3 regions of the Bacillus salitolerans genome follow, and region 3 is predicted to be linked to each of the others. Evidence: riboswitches for the same ligand, from Rfam matches in the RefSeq annotation. Region 3 holds a riboswitch; each other region holds the start of a gene.
What was found. A riboswitch is a leader RNA that binds a small molecule or an ion and turns the genes downstream of it on or off. The one in region 3 is predicted to bind S-adenosylmethionine.
Positions count from the first base shown of each region.

Region 1 (6,187 bases), on a different contig from region 3:
CCGAAATATGGAATTAAGGTTACGTTTGTAGATTCTTCCAACCCAGAAAATTTTAAGAAAGCCATAACTAATAAGACGAAGGCGGTATTCGCCGAAACGATTGGAAACCCGAGTTTGCAAATTCTTGATATTGAAGCAGTAGCCAATATTGCACATGAGGCAGGTATTCCTTTAATTGTGGATAATACTTTTGCCACTCCGTCGCTTTGTAAACCATTAAAATGGGGTGCAGATATTGTTGTTCATTCAGCAACGAAGTGGATTGGAGGTCACGGAAACTCCATTGGGGGGCTCATTGTAGATGGAGGGAAATTTAATTGGAACAGTGATAAGTTCCCTGGATTCACAGATCCAGATCCTAGCTATAACGGCTTACGTTATATAGATATTGGTGAAGCGGCGTATATCATTAAATTGCGTGTTCAGCTATTACGAGATTTTGGTTCATGCTTGAGTCCTTTTAATGCATTTCTACTTTTGCAAGGGCTTGAAACACTACAGCTCCGAATGGAAAAACATGTTAAAAACGCAAAGGAAATAGCACAATATTTAGTGAATCATCCATCAGTTGATTGGGTCTCATATCCAGGACTTAAATCTCATGAATCGTTTGTTCTCGCAAAAAAATACTTAATAAAAGGTCAGGGGGCAGTGGTTGTCTTTGGAATTAAGGGTGGCAGAGACGCAGGTAAGAAATTTATTGATTCGCTTGAACTATGGTCCCACTTAGCCAATGTTGGTGATGCAAGGTCCCTTGTCATTCATCCAGCTTCAACTACACATTCTCAATTAACTAGTGACCAACTAATAGCAACCGGTGTGACTGAAGAGTTAGTACGTCTGTCTATTGGTCTTGAATCCGTGAGAGATTTAACGAATGATTTAAATCAAGCACTCATTCTTGCTTCTGGTGTGTCTAATGAAATCAGGAAAGAGGCAACAGTAGATTGATAGTTACAAGAATACTATAAAATTATTTTAAAATAGGTATTGACGATTAAATCATGCACATGCTAAGATTACCTTCGTAATAATTTTTCCTTGAGTGATTTAAAGTGCTAATTGAATAAAGTGTGTATGCGTACACAACTCTTATCGTGAGAGGTGGAGGGACTGGGCCCTATGAAACCCGGCAACCGTCAACAAGATGTTGAAATGGTGCCAATTCCTACAAAGCGTTTGCTTTGGAAGATGAGAGAGAGGAAACGAATGTTTACCCTTTCTGTCATATTGCAGAAAGGGTTTTTTGTTCTAATCTAATATTTTTCCTTTTACTAAAGGAAAAATATGATACGACGATGACACTATCCGTAGTAATTCGATAAAGATACTTAGGGAAAGAAGGTGAGGAAAACATGATTGCATTAAAGAATATAAAAAAAGTATTCTCTTCAAAATCTGGGAAGGTTACCGCGGTGAATGGAATTAACCTGGAAATAGCAGAAGGAGAAATATTCGGAATCATTGGGTATAGTGGAGCAGGGAAAAGCACACTTATCCGAATGTTTAACCAGCTAGAAAAACCAACAGATGGATCAATCATTGTCGCTGGAAGAGATATGGCTAAGATCAATGGCAGAGAGCTGAGACAGGCAAGACAGGAGATTGGTATGATTTTTCAGCACTTTAACTTGCTTTGGTCTAGAACGGTAAGAGAAAATATAGCCTTCCCATTAGAGATAGCTGGTGTCCAAAAACAGGAGCAAGTAAAGAGAGTAAATGAACTGATTAAGCTTGTTGGCCTTGAGGGGAGAGGGGATGCCTATCCTTCTGAGCTAAGTGGTGGACAAAAACAACGTGTTGGAATTGCACGGGCATTAGCCAATAATCCAAAGGTACTACTGTGTGATGAAGCGACTTCAGCTTTAGATCCTCAAACAACCGATTCCATCCTAGATTTACTAGTCGACATCAATGAAAGACTCGGACTCACGATCGTGCTTATCACTCATGAAATGCATGTCATTCGTAAAATTTGCCATCGTGTTGCGGTTATGGAAAATGGGATTGTCGTTGAAGAAGGCGATGTGTTGCAGGTGTTTAAAAATCCACAGGAGCCTATTACGAAGCGTTTTGTCGGTCAACTAACTGAGCCAGAAGAAACGAAGGAAACGGTTGAACATTTACTTCATCGTTATCCAAATGGTCAGGTCATTCAGTTGACGTTTGTAGGAGAGGGAACCGAGCAGCCAGTCATTTCAAATGTAATTCGTAACTTTAATATTACGGTCAATATACTTCAAGGGAAAATTGCTCAACTACAAACGGGAGCCTATGGTGCATTATTTCTTCACATTGATGGAGAAGACACTGAAGTAGAAAAAGCTATTTCTTATATAAGAGAGCAGTCAGTCGGTGTGGAGGTGATTTCAAGTGTTTAATCAACTTCTACCAAATGTAAAGTGGGACAAAATGATTGATGCTACTCTGCAAACACTTTATATGACAGCTGTTTCTGTTCTAGCAACATTTGTATTCGGGGTAATTTTAGGACTCCTATTGTTTTTAACCGGTAAAGGGAATTTATGGGAAAACAAAACCGTCAACCAAACGATTGCTGGAATCGTCAATATCTTCCGCTCAATTCCGTTTATTATCCTTATTATACTGTTAATTCCATTTACGAAGTTTATCGTTGGAACGATGCTAGGATCCAATGCAGCTTTACCGGCGCTCATCATAGGAGCAGCACCGTTTTATGCAAGAATGGTAGAAATTGCACTTCGAGAAATTGATAAAGGAGTCATTGAAGCATCGAGGGCAATGGGAGCAACGACCGGAACGATTATATGGAAAGTCTTACTTCCAGAGTCAATGCCGGCACTCGTATCAGGAATAACGGTTACAGCCATTGCGTTAGTCGGATACACGGCGATGGCAGGTGTTGTTGGAGCGGGTGGTCTTGGAAACTTAGCTTTCTTGGACGGATTTCAACGAAATCAAAATGATGTAACGCTAATATCAACGATTTTCATTTTAATTATTGTATTTATTATTCAGTTTATCGGTGACATTGTCACATCATCTATAGATAAAAGATAAAAAATAAGGAGAGAAGACAACATGAAAAAGATTTTAACATTTGTTAGTTTAGTAGCAGTATTATTTACATTAGCAGCTTGTGGCGGTAACGAAGGAAAGTTAGTGGTAGGAGCTTCAAACGTACCACACGCTGAAATTTTAGAACAAGCAAAACCAATTTTAGCAGAAAAGGGAATTGAATTAGAAATCATTCCTTTCCAAGATTATATTTTACCAAACAAAGCATTAGCTGATGAAGAAATCGATGCAAACTATTTCCAGCACATTCCTTACTTAGAAGCACAAATTGCTGAAAATGAATATGACTTCGTAAACGCTGGTGGAATTCACATCGAACCTATCGGTGTATATTCACAAAAATACAAAAGTCTAGATGAACTACCTGATGGAGCAACAATCATTATGAGTAACTCTGTTGCAGATCATGGACGTATATTAACAATGTTACAAAGCCAAGGGTTAATTACTCTAACAGAAGGTATCGACACAACAACAGCTACAGTTGATGATATTGCTGAAAATCCAAAGAACTTAGTATTCAAGGCAGATGTTGAAGCAGGCTTACTTCCACAAGTTTATAATAACAATGAGGGGGACGCAGTGCTAATCAACACAAACTACGCAATTGACGCGGGATTAAATCCATTAAAAGATGCCATTGCGATAGAAGGACCAGATTCACCTTATGTAAACATTATTGCTGTACGTACTGGCGACGAAAATCTGGAAGCTATTAAGACACTAGTTGAGGTACTTCGTTCTGAAGCAATCCAAAGCTTTATTACAGAAAAATATGAGGGTGCAGTAGTTCCTGTAAGTGAATAAAACTTTGATCACGCCTAAGCAAAATGCTTAGGCGTTTTATGTTCGCCCAGCATGGGCGAACTCTAACGGGTGAAAGTCCCGAGTACGACCTTGTAGCGGTAAGTACATAGCTAAAAGCAAGGGTGTCCACGGTGACGTGGAATCTGAAGGAAGCTCGAGGCAAACCTTCGGTCTGACGAACAGAAACCATATAAGAGGCAACGTATGAGGATAAGACTGCATAAGAAGTCAAAGTCCGATAGCTACTGTATCATACGGTGTATATATGGCAGATGGATGAAGGGAAAGAGTTCGCACCTTAACTGGGGAGGTCTCACTGGTCTACACCAAACCCTTGTAGTGATACAAGACTGGATAGTGAGAAGTCAGCATAAGCCGTAGTAGTGGAGATATCTAATGAAAGTTAGAAGGAGCGAAGGGCCGAACAATTTTATCGTTATAGAAATCTCGATTGGGAGAGGAAATAGACCACTGGCACAATGCGGAAAAGTGGATACCATTTCTACGAGAAGGGAAAGGAAATAACAAGCATGTATGAAAGAAAACTACTTGATGAGATTCTTGATAGAGACAATCTTAACCAGGCATTTAAACAGGTGAAGAAAAACAAAGGTGCAGCAGGTGTCGATGGTATGACGGTAGATGAGTTGGAGGGATATTTGGCAATGAACAAAGCTGAGATTATCCAACAAATCAGAGGGAGAAAATATCAACCTCAACCGGTTTTAAGAGTAGAAATACCGAAACCAAATGGGGGGAAACGACTACTAGGTATACCTACCGTCATAGATAGAGTCATTCAACAAGCAATAGCACAAGTTCTCACCCCTATGTTTGACAAGGGTTTTAGCGAGTATAGTTACGGATTCAGACCCAAACGATATGCAGAAATGGCGATCTTACAAGCTTTAGAATTCATGAATGATGGCTACGACTGGATAGTGGATATAGACCTCGAGCGTTTCTTCGACACAGTACATCACGACAGACTAATGAATCTGGTATCAAGAACAGTCAGTGACGGAGATGTGATTTCTCTTATTCGAAAGTTTCTAGTGAGTGGTGTTCAAATAGATGAAGACTACAAAGAAACCGTAATAGGTACTCCGCAAGGAGGAAATTTATCTCCACTACTAAGCAATATCATGCTTAACGAACTGGATAAAGAATTAGAGAACCGTGGTCTACACTTTGTACGTTATGCAGATGATTGTATTATCCTTGTGAAAAGTGAGATGGCAGCCAAACGAGTGATGAGGTCTGTGACAAAATTCATTGAGGAAAAACTAGGTCTAATTGTTAATGTCGAAAAATCAAGGGTTATCACACCGAACGAGCCAGATATGAAATTCTTAGGGTTCGGCTTCTTTAAAGACAAGCTAGCGGAGGTATACAAAGCTAAACCTCATCATAAGTCAGTAGAATACTTCAAATACAAACTTAAACAATTAACTAGGAAGAATTGGAGTGTTGGGACGAAGTACCAAGTGGAGCGTATTAATCAACTAGTTAGAGGATGGATTAACTATTTTAAAGTTGGTTACATGAAAACTTTGCTTAGAAACATTGACTCCCACACAAGATTTCGACTAAGAATGTGTATTTGGAAGAAGTGGAAAACAGCGAAGAATCGCCGAAAGAACCTGATTAAGCTAGGGATGAATTGGAATAATGCATATAAATATAGCCACACAAGCAAGGGTGTGGCTAGAATCGCCTATTCGTGGGTACTTACTACAACTATAACAAATAAGAGATTAGCCGCTTTCGGTCTAACCTCTTGTGTTCAACACTACAATAAAGTACATGCTTAGAATAAAATTGAACCGCCGTATACGGAACCGTACGTACGGTGGTGTGAGAGGTCGGAGGTTAGTCACCTCCTCCTACTCGATTATATTATTGTAGGATAAGAAAACGTTGTAAGTATACAAAGGAACGGGATAAGTAAAGTAGGATCCAAAGCGAGCTAGGTAAAAAGATACAGTGGTAAGTAAAAAGGAAGTACAGGTAAGTAAAAGGAGAAACGAGGAAAGTAAAAAGTCAAACGAGGTAAGTAAACAAAGGAAGAGGTAAGTAAAAAGGAAGTACAGGTAAGTAAAAGGAGAAACGAGTTAAGTAAAAAGTCAAACGAGGTAAGTAACCAAAGGTACAGGTAAGTAAAAAGGAAGTACAGGTAAGTAAAAGGAGAAACGAGGTAAGTAAAAAGCAAAACGAGGTAAGTAAACAAAGGTAGAGGTAAGTAAAAAGGAAGTACAGGTAAGTAAAAGGAGAAACGAGTTAAGTAAAAAGTCAAACGAGGTAAGTAAACAAAGGTAGA
Region 1 covers NZ_JBHUEM010000022.1:435-6,621, reverse strand. Annotated here, with positions in the region: gene ACFSCX_RS14260 (O-acetylhomoserine aminocarboxypropyltransferase/cysteine synthase family protein) at 1-951, shown strand, start outside; SAM riboswitch class I at 1,090-1,198, shown strand; gene ACFSCX_RS14255 (methionine ABC transporter ATP-binding protein) at 1,356-2,381, shown strand; gene ACFSCX_RS14250 (methionine ABC transporter permease) at 2,374-3,042, shown strand; gene metQ (methionine ABC transporter substrate-binding lipoprotein MetQ) at 3,064-3,867, shown strand; gene ltrA (group II intron reverse transcriptase/maturase) at 4,398-5,681, shown strand.
Region 1: it holds a riboswitch for S-adenosylmethionine, as region 3 does, so the genes downstream of both, ACFSCX_RS14255 (methionine ABC transporter ATP-binding protein) here and ACFSCX_RS07705 (sugar ABC transporter substrate-binding protein) in region 3, are expected to answer to the same signal.

Region 2 (6,187 bases), on a different contig from region 3:
GTCTGTATCCTCAAATACATATGAGCTGGTTTGGTAGATGGGAACCGCCCTTGAACCAGTAGTCTGATCAGGTGAATACCCTCCATGTAATAATAATGTTTCTAATTCATAAGCTTGATTTGTCATTTCATCTTCCCCTTTCTAATAATGTATTTCAATAAAAAAACACCCTATTTAAGAAGAGGATGACGGATAATTCCCCTTCTTATCTTTCAGAATTAATAAATCTCTGCTGGAATTAGCACCTATATATGGTTGCCGGGTTTCAATGGGCCAGTCCCTCCACCGCTCTTGATAAGAAGTTTATAGAATTTTCAAAGAGTGTAATTATCTTTCCTTTTGCCTGACAGAACACAACTCCTGCTCCAGTATTTTCCCCCATTTTTCAAACTCGACAAGAAAACCATCGTGCCCGAAGGCAGTCGGAATCACATAATGAGACGCTACTCCATTTCTTGCTTGGTATAAGGTAACCAATTCTTCTAGAAGATTAGCAGGATATAGTAGGTCATCCTCAAAGCTAAAGGCAACAATTTTTGATTGAAAAAGTTCTACTGCCTCTCTCCACCCCCCACGATTAAATCCAATATCATGATGATCCATTGCCTTCAGTAAATACAAATAACTATTCGCATCAAAACGATTGATAAATTTTTCACCTTGATACTTTAAATAGGATTCTATTTGATACGTACTGTCTTTAGAACTTTCACCTCCTATATCACATTTTTTTCGTTGAAACCTAGTATTGAACTGTCCTGCAGAACGATACGATATCATCCCAATCATTCTAGCTATTCCCATACCATTCCTTGGATTTTCACTATAGTTACCATCTACCCAATTAGGATCACTTGTAATGGCATATCGTGCAATCGTATTAAAGGCGATGCTATAGTCGCTTACATATGGGGAAGTAGCTAACGGAATAAGCAGTGGTGCAAAATTCGGGTACAATATCCCCCATTCCAAGACTTGCATTCCCCCAAGAGAACCGCCTATTATTGAGTGAACCTCATGAATTCCTAAACTCTTCAATGCAATATAGTGACTCCTTACGATATCTCTTATAGTAATTGACGGAAAAGATGAACCATACTTCTGTCCATCCCCGTTATTTGAGGTGGGTCCTGTTGAACCATTACAACCTCCTAAGACATTAAGTGTAATTACTTGCCATTTCTCAGTATCAATGTTATTTCCAGGTCCGATTAATCCTGACCACCAGCCAGGATTTTTTAATGACCCAACGGCATGTTGGTTACCGGTTAGAGCATGACAGATTAATAGGATTGGTGCCCCTACACACCCTACTCTTTCGTACGCTATCGTTACGTTGTTAATCGTTTCCCCATGTTCAGTTTGGAAGTCACCAATCCGTATTTCCCCATTTTCAAACTCAAGTGACCTTCTCGTCGTTAACAACAACCTGCCTCCTTTCTCAAACTAAAAAAGCCCTCTTCACAAGAAGAGGGCATCATTCAATCTACTCTTCTTATCTGCCAAAGCCATAAAGCTCCGCAGGAATTGGCACCGTGTTTTCAACTAAGAAAATCGGTTGCCGGGTTTCATAGGGCCAGTCCCTCCACCTCTCTGGATAAGATACTTTATTAAATTTTCTGAATAAATATTGATATGAATATAGCACATCTTTTTTCGACCTGTCAAACCATTTTTTTAACTTTCTTACAATAACATAATCCTATCTTTTTATTTATGCTGATAATTCAATGTTACATAATGCAAATAATGACTCCACTAATAAGATGTCTTTAAATGATCCAGTAATTTTCAGTTGATTTCTACTTTCAATTTTTCTTAATCTTTCTTTCCCCATCAAAAATGATTGGATACAAGTGAGGTCACCTTTTATCCAAAGGTCTGTTCTCTCCTGACAATCATTAAACACTTCACATCCTTGAGACGAAATCTTTAAGAATAATAGATCATATCCTGATTGAAATGAAATATACAACGGATTTACCGGGAGAATAGGTTTTAAATTTGGTTGAATTAGAACTACCTCTGTGAACTTTTCAAGTAATAGCTTCATGTATCTCAACCCTTTCACTTTTAGCTTACATACACCTTTCTACATATGAACGTTATCTACCTTTATGATTCGTTCGACAGATTATTAACCCTTACCTACGCTTCTACAATAAATGGTATATTTCCCAAGAAATATGTTACATTGTGTTATATAGTCGACACATTTCATTAGAATATACAAAAATTGAATATTTCCTGAGAAATATGTCAAATATTGCATAAGGACCATAGAAAAAATCAAGATGTATTCACTATTTATACACAGGTACGCTCTTGATCGCAAGTCACTTCTACTACCAATCTAATTGCCTTATTTGATACAGAAACTTGTATAGCACCAAGCCCTTACTAGTTGCTGATAGCATAGTTTTTATATGCAATATACTATTTGTACAGAAACAGAAGGTAACATTAGGTTCCATCATATTTTATTTTCTAGTAGCTAAAAAAGAGAGTTCACCTATAAGATGAACTCTTTTTCAATCAAGCACTATATGTTTGACCATATATTTTCTCTTTCAGCTGCTTTCTTGCACGGTAAAGTTTGATTTTAACGGTTCCTGATCTAATATCAAGTTTGTCAGCGATTTCCTTCTCTTTCAAACCATTATTTACTTTATGATGGATGATCGCTCTTTGATCAACACTAAGTAGTTTAATCTCATGTTCAACTCTTTCCTTTAATAAATCACACTGTACTTCATCTTCTAATACGTACTTTTCTGAGATTTCACTAAAATACTGATCTATATCTTCAATCGAGACATGTACTCTCCTACTCTCTTTTCGAATCGCGTCTATAGCGGTCCTCTTTGCAATGACGGTTAACCAGGCACCCGCCTTTTCTGTAGCTGATATCGTATCAAACTTAACAAATGCCTTTATGAAGGTATCCTGAACAATGTCCTCCGTTAAATAATGGTCCCTTACCATTGCAAAAATGGTATTATACAACTTCTTATAAAAGGTTTGATACATTCCTTCACAATTCATTTTTATCGCCTTCTTATTTGAGTGAACTTTTTATGAAACTTGGCACTTTACCTTCTTTAAAACTCATCATTTCGACAATTTCGTTATTATCGAACACGAATGCAATGAAATATTGTCCCTCTAATTGATGTGTAGACTGTTCCCATGCCTGAATAATTTGTTCCTTGTCTGTGATTGTTAGTACGTCACTTTGTTTCTCAAGGTAATTAAGGAGGCTTTTAGGTGATTCTTTGTAAAAGAAATCCTTTAGTTCTTGACTACTTTTAATGATCAGTGCTTTTTGAAAGTCATTCCCTATGATGGATGCCTCTTCAAATTTATCATGCTCCTTTAACCAACTAATTGTATTGTAATAGTATGACTGCAAAGAGTAGTGCTCAAAATAGTGACGAGTATAACCATTTATCTGTGGTTCTTCCTGACTCTTTAAGCCCACTTCTACATTTGATAAGCTTCCCTGTTGATTTTGTATTTGATCATACGTCAGGCTTTCAATATCCTTTTTGAGTGATTGTAATAACGTTTCGATCTCCTCTTCATCAGAAATTGATACCGAACGAGATACAGGTCCACTTGGTGACAGACGTATTGTCTCAACGTCGCTACTGCTTAAATTTAGTAGATTAAAAGCAATCTTTTTATATTCTATTGATTCATAGATTGGTTTTAAATAAGAAGCATACTTTTCCCCTGCTTCAACGGTATATTGACGAACCATCTTATTCCCATTCTTTAACTCATAGACGATGAACACATGTCTACCTAACTGCTTTGAAGAATCAATATCTACTTCTTTCTCACTAATAATTTTTTCATGTAACCTAATAACGGATTCTATATTTTCTCTATCTTGAAGATAATGAATATTTTCAGTTTCTAAATTCATGTAGTGATATGCCATATCATTAAGATATATTCTTTCTATATCATCAATTTCTGGCGTTCTTTTTTCATAGCCCGTAGCATCAGAAATAATGAGAATGAATATACCAGCAACTACTATTGAATAGTAAGCAAAACCTATAATATTAATTTTTATTCTCCATGTTTTCTGTAAAATCATATCTGCAATTAGATATCCGATAATTGCTCCAACAATATATCCAAATATAGTCCATCCTATTGATTCCTGTACTTCACCAAAATATAATCCTGCAAATAACATGAAGCAAAATGTAACCCCATACTTAAAGATAGGCTTCAATACTGCAAAAACAATAGGACTTCCCGCACTTTCCAAGTTCCTTCTCTTATATAACCATATAGCTATAACGTAAAGTAATAATGCTATAACGATATAACTAATAATTTCAACATTCGTTGGAGAGAAATTTTGAATATCTAGTATTCTAGTAATGGGTGAAAAATACTGTTCAAATATTTTTTTAGTGTAATAATCACTTGCGTAACCATATGTAAATTCACCAATATGAAAACCCACTAAAATACTAATTCCAACAGGGAATAGTAAAAAAATATAGGTTAACACACCCTGTATTATGGAAATTCCTGATAGAGTACCAATTAATGTTCCAGCGGAAAAAAACAGCAAATTTAATGCTAATATGATAAATGCCCAATGAAATATGGAACCTAAGCTATAATATTCATCTAATTCCATGATTGGCTGCATCACCATCATTAATATAGTAATTAGCAAGACAGGTATAACAAGTATTCCAATTCCTAAAATATAATGATGGTTAAACAACGCTCCTCTTCTCATTGGTAGACTATGAAATAAATCAGAGGATTGCTTTACTTGCATAAATCTAAACATAAAAATGGCTGTTAGTATCGGTATTCCAAGCATAAGTATGATTTGAATATCATTATTATAAGAAAAAAGATTATCTACTATATAGTATTCCCGTTCAGGATATTCACTTGTTTTTATCATAATGAGTCTAAGTGGAATGGCGAATAAAAGTGCTATAAAATAAATAGCCCCTATCCACCCTGAACTTCTCAGACCTTGCAGTATTATTTCTTTATTAAACCAAGACGTTCTGGATTGCATATCCAACATCCCCCATTTCATAGATAAATATTTCCTCTAATGTAAGAGGAAGCATATCAAAGATAACTGGATTGTATGTTTGAAGGTGTTTATAGATAGCTTCTTCTTTACCTCGTACTATTAGAAGCAAGACACTACCTCGTTTTTCTCTATAAAGAATCGTTATGTCATTTGTCATTTCAATCTCATGATGATCTTTGAAAGCTATTTGTATTTTATGGATATCTGATTTTAAATCGTCTAAATCCTTTTCTAATAACACCTGACCTTTATGTAATATACCCACACTGTCACAAATATCTTCCACTTCTCTAAGATTGTGGGAGGAAACAATGATTGTCATTTTCCTATCGGCCACATCTTGAATTAGTAAGTTTCTAATTTTCTTTCTCATCACAGGATCTAAACCATCAAACGGCTCGTCTAGAATTAAGATCTCTGGCATGGATGAAAGTGCAATCCAAAATATAACTTGTCTCTGCATTCCTTTAGATAGTTTTTGAATTTTCTTGTTAAGGTCAATTTCAAAAACAGCTTTTAGATTTTGAAACCTCTCTTCTGACCAAGTAGGATAGAATGTGCTGTAGAAGTTTGCCATTTGACGGACCGTATATTGTGAAAAGAAATAAGGCGAGTCTGGGATGAAGAATAACTTTCGTTTTATTGTATCGTTTTCAAAAACAGACTGACCTTCAACTGTTATAGAGCCATGATCCTGTCGTAGTATCCCTGCTATTGTTCTTAACAGTGTCGTTTTTCCTGCTCCATTAGATCCTAGTAATCCATATATTGAACCTTTCTGAATGGCCATACTAACTTCCTTAATTCCTTCTGAACCCTCAAACATTTTGGAGAGGTTATTCACTTGAATCATTCGTCATACCTCCTCTACCGATTTCATCCACTTCTTCAAATATTTTGAGAATCTCATCCTTTTTCAATCCTAGAAATAATGCCTCTGAAAATAGTTTGACTAACTCTTGCTTAACTTTAATAATCTTTTCTTGATTAATAACTGTAGTTGCATCACTAACGAAGCTCCCTCTTCCCGGTACAGAATATATATATCCTTGTCTCTCAAGCTCCCGGTAGGCTTTCTGAATCGTATTTGGATTTATCGTA
Region 2 covers NZ_JBHUEM010000022.1:6,865-13,051, forward strand. Annotated here, with positions in the region: gene ACFSCX_RS14260 (O-acetylhomoserine aminocarboxypropyltransferase/cysteine synthase family protein) at 1-126, opposite strand, end outside; SAM riboswitch class I at 203-301, opposite strand; gene metX (homoserine O-acetyltransferase MetX) at 328-1,425, opposite strand; SAM riboswitch class I at 1,493-1,604, opposite strand; gene ACFSCX_RS14270 (hypothetical protein) at 1,715-2,053, opposite strand; gene ACFSCX_RS14275 (RNA polymerase sigma factor) at 2,536-3,045, opposite strand; gene ACFSCX_RS14280 (DUF6449 domain-containing protein) at 3,059-5,065, opposite strand; gene ACFSCX_RS14285 (ABC transporter ATP-binding protein) at 5,040-5,939, opposite strand; gene ACFSCX_RS14290 (GntR family transcriptional regulator) at 5,923-6,187, opposite strand, start outside.
Region 2: it holds a riboswitch for S-adenosylmethionine, as region 3 does, so the genes downstream of both, metX (homoserine O-acetyltransferase MetX) here and ACFSCX_RS07705 (sugar ABC transporter substrate-binding protein) in region 3, are expected to answer to the same signal.

Region 3 (13,984 bases):
TAAGATGATCCATGCTGCTGGGTAGAGTCTAAGCGTTTCTTGGAATATTTGTATGCTATATGGAAGTTTGGAGAGATGTTCAAACGTTGGGGGTTCTCCTTTAAGAACAGTATCAATCTCTTTCAATAACTTGTCTTCAACATTAGGATGCTGACTGACTAAATACCACATCCATGACAGAACATTAGCAGTTGTTTCATGCCCTGCAATTATAAAGGTTACAACCTGATCCCTAATTTCTTTTTCCTGCAATCTTGTTCCATCCTCATATCGAGTATGTAATAACATAGTTAATAAATGCTCTTCTTTATATTTTTTGCCTAGCTCAATTAATTGATGTGATAAATGATCGAGTACTTCAATACTTTGTTTATAGCGTTTATTACTTTTGGTAGGCCATTTTTCTAAGAAAGGGAACGGCCAAAGTAATAGCTGGGCCGATTTATCAATAATATTATTGACAGCCGTCGTAATCTGCTCCTCTTCTCGATTTATATCTGCTCCAAACATTGTCTTTACAATAATCCTTAGCGTTACATTCATCATGTCTTGACTTATTGTTCGTACCTCTCCATCTGTCCATGACGAAATTAGGTCATTTGTATAATCCGTCACAATTGTTCCATATGAAGAAATTCTTCTCTTATGAAAGGCTGGTTGAATTCGTTTTCTTTGTTGTTTATGGGCATCTCCTTCACTTGTTAGTAATCCATTTCCAAGGGTCTTACTAAAAATTCGGGATGAGTTTCCTTTTATAAAGTACGGATCCTTTGTTGTTAGAATTTCTTTTACACTTTCAGGATGATTAATGACATATGAAGGTTTAGGGACCGTTTTACTGATGGCAACAATGTCCCCTAATTTCAGCTGATCATATAGCCATTTTAATGGGTCTTTTCTAAAGTTTATGTAATTCATGATTTGTGGTCCTTGTATACTAGCTAGCTTTACCAATTTACTCCTCCACTTTCACATTAAATTCGTTATTGCTTATATTCAGCTTGATAGGAATTCTCACCTGCATGAACAGACAACAAGGTGTCAGCATAGCCAACCAATCGATTGACCAATTCGTCTGCGATTCCATAGACAAGTGGTGCATTCGTTGACGTATGTAATGTAGGGTCATCGAAAATTACGGTTGTGTGTATGAAGATTTCTCGGTTTCCTTGTAAATCATAATGGATAATTACCTTTCCTGCCGCACCACCCGTTTGAGGATCTTGAAAACTCGGTATGAAAACATACCATTCCTCTGATGTATACGATCTGAAATTTTTCGTAAACGACATCGCCTTAATTTCATGTTCTAGACGGTCTTTCAATTCCGGGTGAAGGACTTCAGAGATTTTCTTCTTCATCGTATCACTCCTTTTAACAAACTTTTTATATCATAGTATCTCCACTTGGTTTTGTTCGATAAACATAACTCTCTCTCTATGTCCTCTTACTACGTTATCATTTTGCCCGTTACTGAATTACTCTATCAAATAGAAGGTGTCTCTTGACAATACAAAAACAAAACAAGGAAACCTATTGATATGGTTTCCTTGTTTTTATTGGCTCTTTATTTTTTTTTGTTATTTCCCATCATCTTAGAAATAGTTGAAGCATCAATATTTTGTTTCTTATTTAATAGCGTCTCCACAATTTTATCCTCGGTTTGCTTGGATACATTTTTATTCGCTAATTTAGATACTTGGGCAATTAAATTTCTAAGGCCCTTTTCATTTGAAAGGTCTGAGGACTTAACCGAGTTCGCAACTTTCATGATATCATCCATTTTTACGCCCGTTTTCTTTTCTATACCTTTAAACAAGTCACCCATTTTTTGAAAACCCCTCCTTTCCTTCGTTTGGTGTATTCTATTCAAAAGAAGAAAAAAAGGACTAGGCGTCTGTGTCAAGAACACATGGTAATTTGTAATATTTGTAAAGTGCTGCAAAATATTGGTATACTTATCCTGTAAAATAGTATAGAGATATTGTATTTTCTTGGGAGGCGTCAATGACATGACACATACAAAGACAGAAATTCAAAAGAAACAAACATTTTTACAAACTGGCGGAATGATAAAAATCCTCCTCCTCCCTTTTCTTCTTACGCTGATATTTTTATCCCTAGTATTCTGGCAAAATTTAAGCCTAGAAAGAAGCTTACCAAGCGAGGGCTGGAGTAGAACGATTTCATTACATGGGGAAGTTGGGATGAGTCCAGCTTTTGTCTACAGTGACGAGGCTGGCATCCATATTTATAGTCATAATGACCATAAAGTAACTCATTTTAATGCAACAGATGGATTAAAGGTTAAGAACAAAACTGAACTACCTGTAAAAATTCCAGCAATGGCTCCATTCTGGGCAAAAGACAATAACGTACTATTTTTACAGAATCATAGTATAGTTTTTTTCAACGGCGAAAAAGAAGAGGTTCTTCTTGAAGGTGTCGATGGTTTTAGTACAAGTAGTGATAAAATGATGTATTGGCAGGATAAGAGAATTTATTCTCTAAGTACTACTACCTTTGAAGGAACACTTGTAGGGGAAAGTGAATTTGAGATTGATAGTATTTCTGTCGCGGATGAGAGTCCTTCATTCTTGGTGCTTTCTGACCGAACAACACGGGTGCTAAAGGCAACTCTCTTTCAGCACAATAACGGTACCTTTACACCAACACCCTTATTTACAGTTGATGAAACAGGTGTCGAAGAATTTACAGGTCTTGATTTTATCGAAACAGATTCGGATATTCATATACTTTATTCAACCTTTAGTATGGCTCAGCAGAAAAGAAATTACAGAACGTATTTTGCTTCACTTTCTAAGGATCAAGTACAAAATGGCGCCGATTTTAAAGAAATGCACTATTATGATGACAAGACGAGAGAACGTATTCGAAAGCCACGTTATCCCGAGTTATTCCTAAAGGATGGACAACCAACTGTCCTCTTTTCAGCCGAGGGTTCAACAGTTGGCAAAAGAACGGCTGTAAATATTTATGAAGCAGTTCAAGTGGAAAGCAACTGGTTATCAGAGAGAAGAAGCACCTCGAACAGTGTATCTGTTGAACCTGCCCCTATAAATAGTGAAAATGTCATCTGGTTAGATTTTTCTGGTGAACAGTACGCGATCGTCGGATCAACAACAAATGAAGAGGCTATTGCTCAAAGTCTTAAGATTACTGACACCGACATCAAGTCAGCTTCTTCAGCTACCTTAACAAGTGTGTTCACAGGCTTTTTAATGTTATTTTTATCAATCATGTGGATTATCTTTCCTACCGTTTTCCTAACGATTATTTTCTTTAAGGATAATGAATTAATTGAAGGCAAAACAAAATGGGTGGAATACACAAGTGTAGCTCTATTTGTTGCTGCACAGTTATTATTCCATGAAAAATTATTTAATCGTTCTTTCTACTCATTAGCACCCGATTACTTAACCTTTAGTGGGAGCCAGTATATGATTCCCATCCTATTAGGTGCACTTTGTTACGTTATCACGATGATTAGTCATAATAGAGAGTGGGGAATAGTCTCAAAAGTTTCTTACTTTATGGGAATAAATATATTATTCATTATGATTCTTGTAGGACCTTATACCTTGTAAAAAGAACAGCGTTTGCTGTTCTTTTTTACACTTTTCTTCTTAAATGTATGAATGTAACTGCTAGTGCTAATACGAGAACTGTTCCCTTAATGATTTCGAATGTATAGTAAGGGAAGTTTAGCATGGTTAACCCATTCAGCAACACTCCGATTAGAACTGCTCCAAAAAAAGTTCCGATTACATTCGGCTTACCCGCTCCAAATACAGAATAGCCAACAAAGACAGCAGCAACAGATTCCATTAATAGTGGTGCCCCTGCATCAATTTGCCCCGAGCCAACTCTTGCAGCGAATAAGATACCACCTAGTGCCGCAAAAGCCCCTGACAATACATAGGCAATTGTTCGTATTTTGTTTACTTGAATACCAGACAATCGAGCAGCTTCACGGTTTCCACCAGTAATGTACAAAAGGCGTCCCCACCTCGTATAATTCAGGAAAATATGAACGGCACCTACAGCAAGTACCATAATTATAACTGGCACTGGGATCCCTAGAAGTCGTCCTTGTCCAATCCATAAAAAGGATTCATAAAATGATCCAGGTGCGGCCTTTCCATCCTCTAAAGGCATTTGGTTATAGATGGAATAACCTTTTGTATAGGTGCGATGAATTCCACTAATAATGTACATGGTACCTAATGTAGCAAGCAAATCCGGAATCCTAATTTTTACGATGAGGAGAGCATTAAACAGTCCAATGAGGCCACCGACGAATAGAGGCCCAATGAACACCAACCATAGTGGATATTGATACCACACCATTAAGGTTGCGACAAAAACAGTTGTAATCGATACGGTTGAGCCAACGGATAAGTCAAATCCATCTACAATAAGCGAGAAAGTAACTCCTATTGCTACTAGTGTTACAATTGAGATGGATCTGAGGATATCCGCAATATTATCATACGTAAAAAAGTATTCGTTCACGATTGAGAAAAATACGATTACTGCCAATATCACGAGGATGGCTCCATATTTAAATGAGAACGACATCATTTTTTCTTTCATGCTGTGTGTTCCTCCTCTCCACCGCTTGCATAATACATAATTTCCTCTTGACTAGCTTCCTCACGTAGTAATTCCTTTACAATTTTTCCATCACACATAATATAAATACGACTAGCAATTCCTAATACTTCTGCAATTTCACTTGTGAAATACAAGATTCCCTTTTGTTTACCAGCAAGTTCTCCTATTAATCTGTAAATCTCACTCTTCGCCCCTATGTCAACACCCTTTGTAGGCTCATCAAACATGTACACAGCTGCATCCGTTTTTAACCACTTGCCAACAGCAACTTTTTGTTGATTTCCACCACTTAAGTGACCTACTACCTCATAGGAATTCGTTGTTTTAATTTTTAGCTGGTTAATCATACTTTTCGCATGCCTTAATTCTAACCCTCTACTAATAAAGCCTAGTTTGGTCATCTTAGACAGTATGGGGAGTGACAAATTTGTGTTAATGGACTCCTCTACTAAAATTCCTTCTTTTCTTCTTTCTTCAGGTACGAGAACAATTCCATTTTGAATGGCTTGTAATGGGTGGACAATTGATAATTTTTTATTCCCCTTGAATATCTCTCCAGTATATGTGGAGTAAGCCCCGTATATCGCCTTAGAGAGCTCTGTTTTCCCAGCACCAACTAACCCTACAATACCAACAATTTCCCCTTCACGAACATGTAGATTGACTTCTTTTACCTTTTCACCTGAAAGATTAGACACAGTAAGTAATGATTTCCCAGGATTTGAATGAATGATTGGAAATTCTTCTTCAAGGCTCTTTCCTAACATGTTCTCAATTACTTCATCAATTGTTGTGCTAGAAGTAGGAATTGTCACAACCTTCTCTCCATCACGCATTACGGAGATTTGATCACATATTTGGAATACTTCTGGAAGTCGGTGCGATATAAAGATACAACCAACACCTGTATCTCGTAATGTTTTCATAATGGTAAACAGTCGTTCTGATTCATCTGCGCTTAACGGCGCGGTTGGTTCATCAAAAATAACAATTTTCGCCTGCTCCTTTATGGCTCTAGCAATTAAAACTAACTGTTTTTCAGCTAGCGATAAATCTTCAACCTTTTTCTTAACAGATAAGGAAAATCCAAGCCTCTTTATAATTTCCTCTGCTTCATGATAAAATTTCTTCCAAGATATCCATAGCTTTCGATTTCGGTCTGTTTGCCGATCTAACAGTATATTCTCTGCCACGGTTAGATGAGGAACTAAGGCTACATCTACCTCTTGATACACACATTGAATGCCCAGTTCTTTTGCTTGTTTAGGATTATTCATTTTTACAGGTTTATCGTCTATGAAAATATCACCACTATCAGCTGTATAAGCACCAGACAGGATTTTCATTAGTGTACTTTTTCCTGCCCCGTTTGCACCCAGCAACGCATGGATTTCACCTTTTTTAATAGAAAAGTGAACATTTTTTAATGCAGGTACTGATGAAAAAGATTTATTCATTTGTTTCATTTCTAGTACGTTCCCCACAAACAATCACTCTCCTTCATAACAGGAAGTCCAATCGTTATTTCGACTGGACTTCTTATATTCTTATTTACTGCTCTCAAGCTCTTTAATATAGTCTGTATACCCTTGCAGACTATTTCCCCATCCTTCTACATGTTCATGCAGCTGGTCTGTCGTAATATTCTCACTTGGAAGCTGTGTACGCTCAACAAACACCGGCTCTAGAATAACCTTCTCTGGCGTATCATCACCATGTATCTTTTGGTATAAATAACGTACTTGAATACGACCAATATCTGTTGGATCAACAGCTGCAGAAGCAACCCATGGACTATTAGGATCTTGAATCATTTGCAAGTCTTCATCACTTAAATCGATTCCATATACTTTAATTTCAGTCCGTCCCGCTTGCTGGATTGCTCTAACGGCACCTTTTGCAAACTCATCCCATGCTGCCCAAACCGCTGTAATATCACCTTTATTCGGATATTGTTTTAATATTGCTTCCATTTGTGCCTGTGTATCTAAAGCGGTGTTGGCAGTCGCAGCACCAAAAGCTGCGATTTCATTAATATTTGAATATTTTTCTAAAAACTCTTTATATGCAACTTGACGACGCTCCATTGGGGCAAAGCCAGCCACCCAAATTTTTACGATATTTCCTGTTTCTCCAGCATCTTGTGCAAGTTTTTCCAAAGTCATCTCAGCCATCTTTTGATCACCTTGCTCTAATACCGTCACACCATCCACTACGATATCTGCATCAAACACAACAACTGGTATTCCTTTTTCAGACGCTCTCTTAACACCACTTTCAAGAGCTTCCTTCGTACCATGATCAATTAAAATTCCATCAAATTTTTGGTTAATGGCTGCATCTAGATTGGAGGCCATTTTCGCTAAATCACCATCGGCTGTAAAGACAGTTACTTCCCCGCCAAGCTTCTCAACTTGATCCTTTACTCCCGATATGTATTGGGAAGAAAATGTCCCTAAATTAATTTGCATGATAAGCGCAATTCGTTTATTATGTAACGAATTCTGCTCTTGGTCCCCACTTATTTTTGTGTCTGTTGATGTATTCGAAGAGCTACATGCTGATAAAAGACCTAGCAATACAGTTAAAAGTAATGTATAAATCAGACTCTTTCTATGTTTCATTCCCCTTACCCCTTTTCTCTTATTATCAAATTAACGCATTAAAGTTTAAGTGTACAATACTTCCTAATTTCCTCCCCTTCCTTCCCGATGAAAACTTTCCAATCTTAAATCATGGACGCTAAAAAGCCTCTTTTCCATAGAAAAGAGGCTTACCAAATACAAGGATTTCGGCAACCTCTCATCTATCAGGAATTCCTTCCTGCAGGAGTTAGCACCTTTCCGTAAACGGTAGGTTGCCGGGCATCATCGGGCCAGTCCCTCAGCCATCTCTTGATAAGAGTTGTTTTCGCTTTATTTTTTTTTGTGATTAATTAGCATAATAAAATGTTTGCACCACTTTGTCAATAAAGAAATTTAAATAATTTGAATTTTTTGCTGGTTATTGTTTTTCGTTCGATACCATAACGCCCGAAACTAATAGTTTTCTTAACTCTTCCACATGATGAACGATGTAAGTAGGAGTACACTTTTTTAATTCGTCTTCTGATCCATACCCATACGTTACACCGATTGAATCGACTCCTACGTTTTTTGCCCCGATAATATCATGCATACGATCACCAATCATTACTACATCTGAATATGATGAGACATTTAACTGTTGCACGATATATTCAATAATTTCAGTTTTAGCACTGCGAGTACCATCTAGATTACTTCCTACAACTAACTTAAAATAGTCCCGAATAGTAAAATAATCTAGAATTTGGTTTGAGAAGACTGTTGGTTTGGATGTAGCAACTACTAAAATGACTCCGTTATTTTTAAGCTCTGATAACAGAGAAGGAATTTGCGGGTACAATGTATTCTCATACATCCCTTTTTCTTTGAATCTTTCCCGATAAAATTCAATTGCAAGTTTTGTTTGATGTTCATTGAAACCATATTTACTAGAAAAGGTTTCTTGCAGGGGAGGACCAATGAAGCAGTCTAGTCTATTTAAATTCGGTTCATTTATACCTAGTTTATTTAGGGCATATTGAACCGATTTTGTAATCCCAACCTTCGGATCAGAAAGTGTGCCGTCCAAGTCAAATAAAACAATCTTATATGTACTCACGTTAAATCCCTCGCTTTTCTACCAATAATACCCTATTACTGTTAATTATACTATGTATATAAACTTCTAGTTTAGATAGACATCTCACATATCATTAGGTAATGTACGGACCTATTTGAAACAAGTATCAATGAAGACTTTTATACTATCTTAATATTGAAGAAAAGGCTGCTTCCAAATCATAAGAATTTTTTAAAGTTGTTACCTTACCCACTTGGGAGCTGGAGCTAGATTTAGCAGTAACATTGTATAAACTAAACACCAGAAACTTTCTTAACTTAAAAAAACCACAGGAAAGCATTGCTTCCTGTAGTCTAATCTTGATAAGAATATTCCATCCAATGTTCAGTGTGTTTGAGTAATTGGTCAATATCAATTTCTTTCATCATAAAACATGAACATTCTTTAGCTATATCTGTTGTATCGTCGAGAAGTTGATCTATATCACGCCAAAAGAACTTCACGGTGAGCCTCCTTATAATCCATCTGATTTATGTCTCAATGCAATAACTTTCGATAGTAAGCCTGTATTTATGGGGGTCTAGGAACAAAAGGCGCAAGCCCCCGTTTAGCCTCAGGAATAGCAAATGTTCCTAAATGAGAAAAAGGGTGCTTTCCCCTTTTACTCATTTAGGGTTATTTGACCAAGGAAAAAGTGATTTTTCTTTCTCCCTCGAGTGGCAGGGTGATGGAGCTGGGTTCCAAGTCACTAGCCCATTCTCTTGCTAAAAACTTTTATACTTTCGTCATAATTAGATCAGCTCTTATGATAATTTTAAATGATTCCCTATTTTTCCAATATAATTGAATTGCTATTTTACTTATTTCCATGCTATTCTAATAGAGCGATGAGCTGAATTGTGTAAGTCGACGGACATACCTTTTAGGTTAAATGCACGATGTGGCGTGCAGTCTTTCGCCTCAATACGCAAAAAGACACCTTTGGTGTCTTTTTTTCTTTTCATACATAGAAATAATAATTACGGGATTTAGGTGAAGGAATTGGACTTTCAAATATTGTATCTATCATTTTATGTCATAAAAGTAGAGGGCAGCGGTGAACATGCCCAAAAAAGCTATAAACATTTTCAAACATTAGATGAATCTAGTTATGAGAAAAATGCCTTGAAGGATTTTCTTGATGGAGAGCTAACAAAGATTGTAAAGCGAAAAGTGGAACGCCATCCTAAAACCGAACTAGTTCCAACAAAGGTAGGCTACTTTATTACTGCTGAAGGGCATGAATTAGATTCAAATCCTAATTACAATCTATTTAATCGTGTTCGCTTTGCAGAGACGAAGGAAAAATTTAAGGACGAAAATGAAAAATTTGCACGAGCTTATATTGAAACAAGCGCTGTTCGAGAAGGCGTATTTATTATAGCCACTGCCAAACTAAGAAAATATTTCGATGATCCATTTGTATTTATCATGAAATGTGACTTTGAGCCAAAGGTAGCTTCGATATCAGATGAGTCTACACTTATTCGAAATGTCGAAATGGCCATTACAACAAAAAATATGAAGTCCATTCAATACCCCTATATGCCTGAAGAAGGAATGCTAGAGGAACGAGAGTTAAAGATTCACCAGTCCTCACACGCTCGTTATTTTGAGGATTTCTTGAAGTATGTGGAATATGGACAATCAATGCCCGAAATTGTAAAGACACAGGTTCTTGGAATGGTTCAACAGCATATCGAGGAAACGTATGAACCAGAAAGTGAGTCTCGCCAAAACTTTGAAAATGCAATGGAGGTTTGGGCATCTAGTCCAAAGCGTGAGCTACAAGAACGATTTACTAGTGACCAAGTTATCGAGGCTGCTTCTCAAATTATTGAGCACACACCAGAAGTAGATTTAAGCTTTAAGTTAGATTCAATGCAAGTAAAAGCCCTACTTGCTGATTTCGGAGAAACGATTCATATTGCAAAGGTCAATGGTCGTTATGTTGTTGTCCTTGAAGGAGACTCTATTTTATTCGAGAAAGGATTTACCCCACTTGAGTTATTAAAACCGGATGATTTGCATTCTGTAATTGAGCGGATTGAATCAAAAGGGCAAAAATAAAGGTCGGTCCACCGATCTTTATTGTCTTTCAATTTTGGTTGTTTGGGCGGTACTTGCATTTTGGTGCCCAGTAGTTACACCTAGTTCGGCATAGATGTCACTGTTTGACCCGTAATTGCACGTATTTGACCGGTATATTCACAGATTCGACCTGTATTGACGATTCCAGCACGAACTTACCCGAGTTGTTGGACCATTTCGCTTGTATATACCTCGGTCATAGGACAACTTTCGATCAGGTAAGCGATCTACATATTGGCATAGTAAAAGGGATCTCTACTTAAACGAGATCCCTTTACAATTTATCTAGTTTTTGCTCTCTTTTTTAAATATAGTATGACAATCCAAATGAACAAAAGAGCTAGGATTACATAGACAATGTTTGAATAGATGTCCATATAATGAACGATGTCTTCCCATGAAGCTCCAACTGCTGCTCCTATATTCACTAAAGCAATATTCCAAATTAGTGTTCCAAGTGTGGTGAAAATAAGGAATATAAAAAAATTCATGTTTGACATACCTGCTGGAATCGAAATAAGACTTCTTATTAGCGGAATCATTCTGCAAAAGAACACGGTCCAAACCCCATATTTATCAAACCATGCATCTGCTTTATGTATATCCTTTTTCGTTAAACGTAAGATATGACCCCATCTATCTATAATTTTTTCTAATCGCTCCACATCAATAAGTAAACCAATTCCAAATAATATAATGGCACCTAATACAGAACCAATTGTTGAAAAGATTACGACCCCGGTAATTGTCATTTCCGTTTTAGTCGTCATAAATCCACCGAATGTCAAGATTACTTCAGAGGGAATCGGAGGAAATAGATTTTCTAATGCAATTAACAGGAGGATTCCAACGTATCCATAAGTCTCCATAATTTCCGTAATCCAATTTTCCATTTAAGCACTCCTTATGTATTACATTTTCTTTGTCACTTGAACGACCCTCTTTTATTTTACAGGCTTTTACTGCAATTATAAAGACAATCCTATATTAAGATTTTATGAATAATCTATAACGTTTCCATACTAAAAATATGTTCTGCTTGTACAATACATGCTTACTTTTATTTGAAGAGAAGAATACATTAGTGTACAAATACAGATTCTGGAACAACATTTTCCTTAAATAATCAAAAAGAAAAAGCAATCCGAGGATTGCTTTGCTTGTTGAAAAACCTTCTCAAAAGATTTTTTAGTATGTCCAGCTCTGTTCATGAACATTTCACACCTCAAACCACGTTAAAATGTCGAATAACCCCTGTTCATGAATATTTCACACGTCAAACCACGTTAAAATGTTGAATAACTCCTGTTCATGAACATTTCACACCTCAAACTACATTAAAATGTCGAATAACCTCTGTTCATGAACATTTCATACGTTAATCCACGTTAAAATGTCCATATAATTCCTGTTAATGGAGACATTCTGTTCAAAAGTCTTAGAAACCAATGAGATAAAAGACTATGGAGAACTTTCTCCACAACCTAAGCAATCCGAGGATTGCTTTTAAGGTGAAGTAATGAACTTAACATAATCACCATGAACAAATGCATCTGTATAGTTAGGGTCTTCAGAAATAATTTGGTGCCATACAGTACCGTTCACATTTTCTGTTGTGATTGCCATGGCCATCCCATTTCGGTGATATCTATAAATAGATGCGATATTTGTACTAGCTGTAGGTCGAACAAACAAATAACCCTCGGTAGAATTAACAAGTGCCAATTGATACTTGTTACGTTCCTGTCCTCCAAGTAACTTATCAATACGGTACATTCTTCCGGCAATTTTTTGACCCCAATATGGGTCAGAGGCATACATTACGTTTAAGCCGCTATGCTTATTTCCTAGAAATGCTCCATGATATAAACCGTAGCTTCCATCGCCAGGTGTTAAGTACTTTTCAGAAATATATTTGGCAAAATACATAATGCATTCTTCGAGAGAAGTGAATGATTTTGCGGTTACTCCTGGATCTGCATCAATGGCTCCTAAGCCAAACAGATTATTTTTCTCTCGTGCAATTCTGCTTTCGCCCCAATCGCTTTCAAGGATAGCATGGGCTAACATATACATAGCATTTACATTATATTCTTCTTCTGCTTTTTTAAATACATCACCCATACCAATCAGTGGACTATCACTGTCGCCCATCGCTACATACTGATCTAACTGTTCACCCGTATAGCCCGTTTTCACGCGCAACGGTAAAAACTGAAAATATTGATAAGCGATCTGGCCATTTTCAAAATGAATCCCATCACGACTATACAGGATATCTCCTTCACTCATTCCCTGTAATGGTTCTCCGAAGAAGTTCTTGTAATATTGCCCATTCTGATACACAAACAGCTTTAAATCTCCATCTTCCACTTGATAGTAGTTACTACCCTTCACTAAAGATGACGGAATTAATTGAAGTTTATCAGTCGAGACATATCCTTCTAACCCACTAATTCTTATCTTTGCTACATTTAAGTGAATACTTAGGAGTTCCATTTCATATCCAGGTGGAATGTATGTGTGTTTTTTTGATAGTGTTTGGTCAAGAAATATTTCAAGAACATCTTTTCCAATTCCTCTTGCTGCACCTTCTTTTACCCATACGATACGATTATTTTGTAAAATTACCTCTGTTCCATCCTGCTTTACCACGTCCATTGCCTCCAGCAATGAAGCATAAGAAGGTTGATTTATAACCACTTGATTTCCAGTTACGTTTCCAGTTTGGTACGTCATTGTCACAAACTTTTCATCTAGAACTCGAGATATAAACGCTGAAAATTGTGATCTTGTTAAGGAACCTTCGGGAGTAAATCCACCATTAGCCGTTCCAGTTGTGATTCCGTTCACATACAGGGTTTGAATATCTGAATAGGCCCAGTAAGTATTGGGTACATCATTGAACGCTTTCGGTACATCAATGGTATTAATCAGCCCATATGCTTTAACGAGGATGGAGGCCATTTCAGCTCTCGTAATCTCTTTGTATGGCTCGAATTTACCATCTTTGATTAAGTGATTTATTATCCCTTTCTTATATAAAGTATGCACCGCATTGTATAGCTCTTCATCTGTTGTTCCTTTATTCATATCATGAAACGTAACGCCCGTATCAATAGAAGCTGTAAATTGTCTCTCACGGAAAATCATTAACGCTACATGTGCTCGGTTTAACGTATTTTCAGGACCAAATCGTCCATCCTCGTAGCCTTTGATTACTTGCTTCCCACTTAAAAAATCAATTTCTTCTTTTGCCCAATGATCGATTGGAACATCTTTAAAAGTACTTGTAGCAAGCACACTTTGACCACTGACACCCAATACAAATAATAGTACAAGCACTAACAATTTTCTAAAACCAACCACCATAATCCCTCCTGCATGCTCTATGTATCTATTAACATATGATAACAAAAATTGTGAGATTTTAGGGATTATTATCGATAATTGGTAAATAATAACTATATGACCCTTACAATTTTCACTAACAAATTCATATGCACAATATTCTAACAGTCATTATTCATCCTCTAAAACGGGAAGTCTAACGGTTATCGTAGTCCCTACA
Region 3 covers NZ_JBHUEM010000008.1:10,000-23,983, reverse strand. Annotated here, with positions in the region: gene ACFSCX_RS07735 (cytochrome P450) at 1-954, opposite strand, end outside; gene ACFSCX_RS07730 (hypothetical protein) at 984-1,361, opposite strand; gene ACFSCX_RS07725 (stage VI sporulation protein F) at 1,568-1,828, opposite strand; gene ACFSCX_RS07720 (hypothetical protein) at 2,013-3,608, shown strand; gene ACFSCX_RS07715 (ABC transporter permease) at 3,634-4,617, opposite strand; gene ACFSCX_RS07710 (sugar ABC transporter ATP-binding protein) at 4,614-6,104, opposite strand; gene ACFSCX_RS07705 (sugar ABC transporter substrate-binding protein) at 6,186-7,262, opposite strand; SAM riboswitch class I at 7,438-7,542, opposite strand; gene ACFSCX_RS07700 (HAD family hydrolase) at 7,642-8,322, opposite strand; gene ACFSCX_RS07695 (hypothetical protein) at 8,637-8,786, opposite strand; gene ACFSCX_RS07690 (DUF3900 domain-containing protein) at 9,325-10,392, shown strand; gene ACFSCX_RS07685 (DedA family protein) at 10,695-11,306, opposite strand; gene ACFSCX_RS07680 (S-layer homology domain-containing protein) at 11,920-13,782, opposite strand; gene ACFSCX_RS07675 (PAS domain S-box protein) at 13,936-13,984, opposite strand, start outside.